Regions from separate parts of the Serratia sp. ID 25-353 genome, predicted to be linked through region 2. Evidence: predicted binding sites of a transcription regulator. Region 2 holds the regulator's gene; the other holds the start of a gene.
What was found. Region 2 encodes ArgR, which controls arginine synthesis, uptake and breakdown. Its sites were predicted from a motif close to ANTGAATAAAAATACANT; they were not measured.
Positions count from the first base shown of each region.

Region 1 (4,418 bases), 240 kb from region 2:
TGCCGATGATGGCGCGCCTGATTGCCGCGCTACCCGATCGGGCGCGGGTGATTTTCCTCGGCGACCGCGATCAGTTGGCCTCGGTGGAGGCCGGCGCGGTGCTGGGGGATATTTGCCGCTTTGCCGAGCAGGGATACAGCGACGCGCGTGCAGCAGAACTGAGCCGCCTGACCGGCTGTGCGCTCGCAGGGCGGCAGGCCGACGCGGAAGCGGCGGTGCGCGACAGCCTGTGTCTGCTGCGCAAGAGCTACCGTTTCGATACCCGTTCCGGCATCGGTCAGCTGGCGTTGGCGGTCAACGCCGGTGCGGGGGATCGCGCGCTGGCGGCATTAAACGGCAGTTTCGACGATGTCGCGGGCTATGCGCTGGCGACGAGCGAAGAGTATCAGGCGCTGCTGGATGCCTGCGTAGCGGGCTATCGCGACTATTTGCGGCTGACCGCCGAAGGCGCGGACGCGGCGGCGGTGCTGGCGGCCTTTGGCCGTTTTCAAGTGCTGTGCGCGCTGCGTGAAGGGCCGTTCGGCGTCGCCGGCCTGAATGATCGTATTGAGCTCGGGCTGCAGCGTGCCGGTCTGATCGACCGCAAACCGGGCGTGCTCGGCCGCTGGTACCGGGGGCGGCCGGTGATGATCGGCCGCAACGACAGCGCGCTGGGGCTGTTCAATGGGGATATCGGCATCACGCTGCCGGATGAGCACGGCGATCTGCGCGTGCATTTCCAACTGCCGGACGGCAGCATCAAGTCGGTGCAGCCGAGCCGTTTGCCGGCACATGAAACCGCCTATGCCATGACGGTGCACAAATCTCAGGGATCGGAGTTTGACCATACGGTCCTGGTGTTGCCGAATCACTTCCTGCCGGTGCTGACGCGTGAGCTGGTCTATACCGCGATCACTCGCGCACGTAAGCAGCTCTCGCTGTATACCACGGAGGCGGTGTTGCTGCGGGCCATTCGCATGCCGACCCAGCGTCGCAGCGGATTGGCTGAACGGCTGCAGGCGACGGAGTAAGCGTTGAAGGGGCGCGGCAACGGCCGCGCCGCGGGGATTACAGATCGGCCAGCAGGATTTTGGAACGGCGCTGGTAGTTGTACAGCGCCTGCTTTTGCATCGGCAGCACGTCGACTTCCGCCGGGGTGAATCCGCGCTCCTGGAACCAGTGGATGCTGCGGGTGGTCAGCACGAACAGCTTCTTCAGCCCCATCTGCCGCGCCTGATTTTCTACCCGCTGCAGCAGCATTTCGCCGCGTGATGAGCTGCGGTAATCGGGATGCACTGCGACACAGGCCATCTCACCGATTTTTTCCTCTAAGAACGGGTACAGCGCCGCGCAGGCGATGGTCAGGTTGTCGCGTTCGATAATGGTGAACTTGTCGATTTCCATCTCCAGCTGTTCACGCGAACGGCGCACCAGAATACCCTGCTGTTCGAGCGGCCGGATCAGTTCCAGGATGCCGCCGATGTCGTTGATCGTTGCCCGGCGCACCTGCTCGGCGCTTTCCATCACGATTTGGGTGCCGATGCCGTCGCGCGAGAACAACTCCTGCACCAGCGCGCCGTCCTCTTGGTAGCTGATCAGGTGGCTGCGGCGCACGCCGCTGCGGCAGCCTTTCACCGCGCCGCGCAGGAAGCGCACGGTGCCGGAATGGTAGTCGCCGCCTTCCTCGAGCTCTTCAAGGCGCTTTTGCGCGTCGTTGGGGAACAGCTCGGAAAGGATGTTGCCTTCCGAGTCGGTCACGCCTTGCGAGGAGCAGAAACCGATCATTTTTTCCGCTTTCAGCTTGATCGCCAACTGGGTAGCCACTTCTTCCGAAGTCAGGTTGAAGCTCTCGCCGGTGACCGAAACCGCGACCGGGCCGATCAGCACGATGGCGTTGCTGTCGAGCTGGCGATGGATCGCGTCTTCATCGATGCGGCGAATGCGGCCGCTGTGGCAATAGTCGATGCCGTCATCGATGCCCAGCGGTTGCGCGATGATGAAGTTGCCGCTGACCACGTTAATGTGCGCACCCTGCAGCGGCGTGTTGTTGAGACTCATCGACAGCCGGGCGGTGATGTCCAGCTGCAGCAAACCGGCGGCCTGCTTGACCAGTTCGAGCGTATGGGCGTCGGTCACACGGGTGTGCTTATGATAGATCGGCTCATAGTTATGCTGCGCCAGATTGGCGTCGATCTGCGGCCGTGCGCCGTAAACCACCACCAGGCGAATGCCCAGACTATGCAGCAGCCCGATATCGTTGACGATGTTGGAGAAATTCTCGTGTTCGATGGCTTCCCCGCCGAGCATGATGACAAACGTCTTGCCGCGGTGGGCATTGATATAGGGGACTGAGTGACGGAATCCTTGCACCAGCTCTGTACTACGTTCCTTCACGACAAACCTCTTTTGCATATTTATACGGTATTTTTGTATTTTTATTCTTTTATTGTGCCGATGGCAAGCAAGAAATCGTCATGAGAAGTGCGCTAAGGGTGCTAAATCGTTAATAAATTGAAAAACCATAAAAAGATTTTCTGATGACAGGGCTGGAATGATTGGTTAAAGTTTTCGGCATCCCCATTTCATTGGTGTTTTTTTCATCTGTTGTAAACAGCTATTACTGCCGGAGCCGCATGCCAAACTCTAATCACAATCTGGGCCGCCGTCGTTTATTACAGGGGGTTGCCGCCAGCTGGTTGCTGAGTGTGAGTCGCACGGGCTTCGCTGCGTCATCGCACGTGATCGCCGTGCGCGTCTGGCCGTCCTCCACCTATACCCGCGTCACGCTGGAATCCAACGTCGAACTGAAATACAAACAGTTCGCCCTGACTAATCCCGATCGCGTGGTGGTGGATATCGAAGGCGTCCACCTCAACAGCGTGCTGAAAGGCATCGCCGGGCAGGTGCGCGCCGACGATCCGTATCTCAAGCAGGCGCGCGTCGGCCAGTTCGATCAGAATACCGTGAGGCTGGTGCTGGAGCTCAAGCAGAGCGTCAGCCCGCATATTTTCACGTTGGCGCCGGTGCCGGAGTATCGCAACCGTCTGGTGATGGATCTCTACCCGACCAAGGGCGGCGGCAGCGGCGAGGAGTATGATCCACTACTGGCGTTACTGGAAGATTACAACAAGGGCGATCTGGAGCGCACGCTGCCGCCGGAAGCGCCGCAGGCCGGCAAAGCGGGGCGCGATCGGCCGATCGTCATCATGCTGGATCCTGGCCACGGTGGTGAAGATCCCGGCGCTATCGGCAAGTACAAGACGCGCGAGAAAGACATCGTATTGCAGATTGCCCGCAAGCTGAGCGCCATGATTAAGCGCGAGCCGAACATGAAAGTATTCATGACGCGCAACGAAGACGTGTTTATCCCGCTCAAAGTGCGTGTCGCCAAGGCGCGCAAGCAGCGCGCGGATTTGTTCGTTTCGATTCACGCCGACGCCTTTACCAGCCGCGCAGCGCGCGGTTCATCGGTGTTCGCGCTGTCCACCAAGGGCGCCACCAGCTCGGCGGCCAAGTTCCTGGCGCAGACGCAGAACGCCTCGGACCAAATCGGCGGCGTCAGCAAGAGCGGCGACCGTTATCTCGACCACACCATGTTCGATCTGATCCAGACCGCGACCATCAACGACAGCCTGAAGTTCGGCAAGGAAGTGTTGAATCGGATGGGGAAAATCAACCGGTTGCACAAGAATCGCGTCGATCAGGCCGGTTTTGCGGTGTTGAAGGCGCCGGATATCCCGTCGATCCTGGTGGAGACGGCGTTTATCAGCAATATCGAAGAGGAGCGCAAGCTGCGCACCAGCCATTTCCAGCAGCAGGTGGCGGAGTCGATTCTGGCGGGCATCAAGGCTTATTTCGCCAACGGCGGCGCGCTGGCGAGCCGATAGAAGCAGGGCCGGGCGCGAGTCCGGCTATTTTTGCGGATTGCAGATACAAAAAAACACCCGTCAGGGTGCTTGTCTGTTTTCATCAAGAGTTGGTTGCGGAGGCCGGATTTGAACCGACGACCTTCGGGTTATGAGCCCGACGAGCTACCAGGCTGCTCCACCCCGCGTCCGTCTTGATGCTGTATTACTACGAAACCACCGTTTCATGTTATGCCGCTGGTACGACATTCGGTTGGTTGCGGGGGCCGGATTTGAACCGACGACCTTCGGGTTATGAGCCCGACGAGCTACCAGGCTGCTCCACCCCGCGTCCGTATAATACTTTGTTATCGAAGCCAAACGCAAATACCGCCAATGCGGCATCGGTTGGTTGCGGGGGCCGGATTTGAACCGACGACCTTCGGGTTATGAGCCCGACGAGCTACCAGGCTGCTCCACCCCGCGTCCGATGGATGCGCACTATACTCTCCGTGCGTTTTGTTGCAAACCCTTTTTGCATTTTATTGGCCTAAACCCGTTTTTCTGCTGGATTTGCCCGCAATTTGCCTTCTT
Region 1 covers NZ_CM139236.1:4,038,223-4,042,640, reverse strand. The annotation lists gene recD (exodeoxyribonuclease V subunit alpha) at 1-1,010, shown strand, start outside; gene argA (amino-acid N-acetyltransferase) at 1,048-2,391, opposite strand; gene amiC (N-acetylmuramoyl-L-alanine amidase AmiC) at 2,613-3,866, shown strand; tRNA gene ACYF6X_RS19450 (tRNA-Met) at 3,957-4,033, opposite strand; tRNA gene ACYF6X_RS19445 (tRNA-Met) at 4,100-4,176, opposite strand; tRNA gene ACYF6X_RS19440 (tRNA-Met) at 4,234-4,310, opposite strand.
Region 1: the regulator ArgR is predicted to act here: its motif matches at 2,406-2,423, upstream of argA (amino-acid N-acetyltransferase).

Region 2 (4,418 bases):
CAACGCGATTTTTAAGAAATAAATATTTCTTAAAAAACATCAGGCCCGCGTACGCGGGCCTGCCTAGCTATTGCTCTCTTCGTCGATGCGCGCCAACAGGCCGCCGATCCCTTCCCGCATCAGGAAAGCCACCATTTTCTCGCGCTCGCTCTCCGTCAAATGGTAGTAATACTCGATCCAGACCGCCAACGGTTCCTGGCGTTCTACGTCATATGCCGCCCCGTCTTCCTTCAGCACCAGCAGGTTACGCACACCTGAAGGCAGGCTGTCGATATGGTACTCCAACGCTTTTCCCTGCACGCCTTTACGCCTGCGGCTGACCCAGCCTTCGCGCCGGGCCATCAGATTGATTCCCTGTGGTGAGGAGGGTAATCCTGCGATGCCTGTCAGTTCCTTGGCGGCAAACCACTCGTTTTTCATAGCCATCATCTCTGGGCAATAGTGGGCAACGTCATTTTTTGGAAATTACTCGGGTATTTTTTAGGAAATTTAATGGTATTCTGGTTTCCTAATGAGCGTTTCACGTTGTTCAAGCACTTAACCTTGACCCGTTAGTTATACCACTAACGCAACTTTGGCTAATCAGAAAAGGAATGTAAACATGAATTCAAGGAACCCAGATTGGCACCCGGCAGATATCATCGCGGCGCTACGCAAGCAGGGCACCACGCTGGCGGCAGTGTCGCGCAAGGCCGGATTGAGCTCATCGACGCTGGCCAACGCGCTATCGCGCCCGTGGCCGAAGGGGGAATGGCTGATCGCCGAAGCGATAGGCATCCACCCTTCGGAAATCTGGCCAAGCCGCTATTACGATCCGCACAACGATTGCCTCCTGGATCGTAAGGCACGCATAAAATCGTGAACGCGGAGCAAAAAAAACCGCCGGAACAGCGTCCGGCGGCGTTTATCGGCTGACTATCGGCAACGATCAGTTATTGATGAACTTCTCGCCCAGCTCGATATCTTTGTGCAGCACGTCCAGCATCTCGTTAAGCGCTTTCTGCTCGAAGGCGCTTAAGGTGCCGATATCTTTGCGTTCTTCAACGCCGTTCTTGCCAAGCACCAGCGGCTGCGCGAAGAAGCGAGCGTATTTACCGTCGCCTTCAACGTACGCGCATTCCACCACGCCTTTCTCGCCCTGCAGCGCACGCACCAGAGACAGACCGAAACGGGCGGCCGCCTGGCCCATGGACAGCGTTGCAGACCCGCCGCCGGCTTTGGCTTCCACCACTTCGGTGCCGGCGTTCTGAATGCGTTTGGTCAGATCCACCACTTCCTGATCGGTGAAGCTCACACCAGGGATCTGCGACAGCAGAGGCAGGATGGTCACGCCAGAGTGGCCGCCGATGACCGGCACGTTCAGCTCTTCCGGCTGCTTGCCTTTCAGCTCGGCCACGAAGGTGTTGGAACGGATGATATCCAGCGAAGTCACGCCGAACAGTTTGTTCTTGTCGTAAACGCCGGCTTTTTTCAGCACTTCCGCCGCGATGGCGACCGTGGTGTTAACCGGGTTGGTGATGATGCCGATGCAGGCTTTCGGGCAGGTTTTCGCCACTTGCTCAATCAGGTTACGCACGATGCCGGCGTTAACGTTGAACAGATCAGAGCGATCCATGCCTGGCTTACGGGCCACGCCGGCGGAAATCAGCACCACGTCCGCACCATGCAGAGCCGGGGTCGCGTCTTCGCCGCTGAAGCCTTTGATTTTAACTGCGGTTGGGATGTGGCTTAAGTCGACGGCAACGCCTGGGGTAACAGGGGCAATGTCGTAGAGAGAGAGTTCAGAACCTGAAGGAAGCTGGGTTTTGAGTAGAAGGGCGAGGGCCTGGCCGATACCGCCAGCAGCACCGAGAACTGCAACTTTCATCCTATACTCCTTTATTATCTTAAATATATAAAGCGCCGTGAATGTGTTGGTAACGGACCTTAAGTTATTACACCTTTAAAAACAATAAATTAGCCAATTCTTGCCTGCAGGTGTAATAAAACGGCCGCTGTCGCGCCCATTTTAGATTAAATCGCTTACGCATGAAGGGCATAGCGCACACTAATCAAAAATAGTGCGAGGTTATTCACGAGCAAGTTAACCGGCCGTTACATTACACCCTTACGCAACATCAGAACAACATCATTTTAATAACATTTTATTTACCACCGCAGGCCGATTTTCCGTCGCCAAAAGGGCATATTCATCGCGGCCGGATTTTGTTAAAATGGCGCCCTTTCCTCGCCGCCCGGTCATGTTTATTTTCTTTGGGTCGGCCTTTGTTGCATAAAAATTCATCTATATGCATAATCATGACTTCCACTATCAACATTCCACGGTGCAAAATGCGTAATCCCGCAAAACAGGAAGATCTGATCAAGACGTTCAAAGCGTTATTGAAAGAAGAAAAATTCAGTTCTCAAGGCGAGATCGTTTTGGCGCTGCAAGAAGAAGGCTTCGAAAACATTAACCAATCCAAAGTATCGCGCATGCTGACCAAGTTCGGCGCGGTACGTACGCGCAATGCCAAAATGGAAATGGTGTATTGCCTTCCTGCCGAACTCGGCGTGCCGACCACTACCAGCCCATTGAAGAATCTGGTGCTGGACGTCGACCATAACGACGCCGTCGTGGTGATCCACACCAGCCCAGGCGCCGCACAGCTGATCGCCCGCCTGCTCGACTCATTGGGTAAATCCCAGGGCATCCTCGGCACGATTGCCGGCGACGATACGATTTTCGTCACCCCGTCCAACGGCTTTACCGCTCAGAAACTGCATGAAGCTATTCTGGGCGTATTCGAGCAAGAGCTGTGAAACCTGGCGCTAACAAAGTACGGCTGTAGCCCGCACTTTGTTAGCGCTTCTTTAACCTTCGCCTTACCTTTCCTACCCGCCACCGCGTTTAACACTGCTTTTTTATCCCTCAGGAACACATTTCCATGACATCTCCATGTAACCAGCAGTACCCACTGTGATCTTCCGCACTTTTGGTCAAAAGCACTTACCTCATTGAAATTACATAAATTTAACATCAAAAGATCGTTTTATGAGCGTTTTTTATTCCTTGTGGTTATAAAAAATAAGGATCATGAGGTTAAAGTTTCACTAGCAACTGTTAGCGAACTATTAATTTTTCACGTTACTAGCTGTATACTCATTTCCGTGAACTGAATCACAGTTCGTTGGAACTGATAAAAGAATACGATGAGGTGAGATGATGAAAATTAAAACTACCGTTGCAACCCTGAGCGTTCTGTCCATGCTTTCATTTGGTGCATTCGCAGCACAATCTGTTGACGCAACTCAGGCCGCAAAACTGCAGCCGGCCGGTGTGATCACCGTGAGCGGCGTCGCCGCTGCGCCTTCTGACATTCGTCAGGCGCTGTCCGACAAAGCTGACGCCAAAGGGGCGACCGCTTACCGCGTGATCGAAGCCCGCAATGAAGGCAACTTCCACGCAACCGCTGAAATCTACAAATAAGTACCGGCATTACCCGGCAACGGGCAATACATCTCTGGAATCAAACGCTGTCGTAACGGCCTTCAAGAATAAAAATCGCTGCCAAGCCCTTCCAGGCTGTTATGACCAAGGATCGCTACCATGAACATGAAAACTACTCTTGCTGCATTCGGCCTGCTGTCTGTCATCGCCTTCGGCGCGTCTGCCGCCCAGCTGGTGACTAACGATCAGACCGCCAACCTGCAATCTATCGGCACCATTACCGTCAGCGGCATCGACGGCGCGCCGACCGACATTCGCCAGGCGTTGTCGGAGAAAGCCGACGCTAAAGGCGCGACCGCCTACCGCGTGATCGAAGCGCGTAACGAAGGCAACTACCACGCCACCGCCGAGATTTACAAATAACAACTCTGGGAACGGCTTTGCAGAGCTGATTACCCTCGTCACTGCCACTGCCGAGTTCTGACGCAAACGCCGATTTCCCAGAGACCCTCTCGTCGTCCTATCCGACGAACCCCGTTGCCCTCGCTCGCGAGGGCTTTTTTATGGGCGAAAAAAAGGCCGCGAACGCGGCCCTTGATGTGGTTGAGCGATCAGTAGGTGACTTTCGGTTCCTGCTTTTTCGCCAGCGCGTCCAGCAGACGATCGTGAATACCGCCGAAACCGCCGTTGCTCATCACCAGAATGTGATCGCCCGGCTGTGCGGTTTTCACCACCATGTCCACCAACGTGTCGAGATCCGCGCTCCAGTGCGCCGGCTGCACGCAGGCATCCGCCACTTCCGCCACCTGCCACGGAATGTGGTGCGGCTGGAACAGGAACACTTCGTCGGCACGGCCGAGCGAAGGCGCCAGATCGTTTTTGCTGATGCCCATTTTCATGGTGTTGGAGCGCGGTTCCAGCACCGCCAGAATGCGCGCCGTGCCGCCGACCTTGCCGCGCAGCGCGGCCAGGGTAGCGAGGATCGCCG
Region 2 covers NZ_CM139236.1:3,798,880-3,803,297, forward strand. The annotation lists gene ispB (octaprenyl diphosphate synthase) at 1-15, shown strand, start outside; gene ACYF6X_RS18345 (DNA-binding protein) at 64-420, opposite strand; gene ACYF6X_RS18350 (helix-turn-helix domain-containing protein) at 602-862, shown strand; gene mdh (malate dehydrogenase) at 929-1,867, opposite strand; gene argR (transcriptional regulator ArgR) at 2,332-2,802, shown strand; gene yhcN (peroxide/acid stress response protein YhcN) at 3,206-3,469, shown strand; gene yhcN (peroxide/acid stress response protein YhcN) at 3,590-3,853, shown strand; gene mpl (UDP-N-acetylmuramate:L-alanyl-gamma-D-glutamyl-meso-diaminopimelate ligase) at 4,042-4,418, opposite strand, start outside.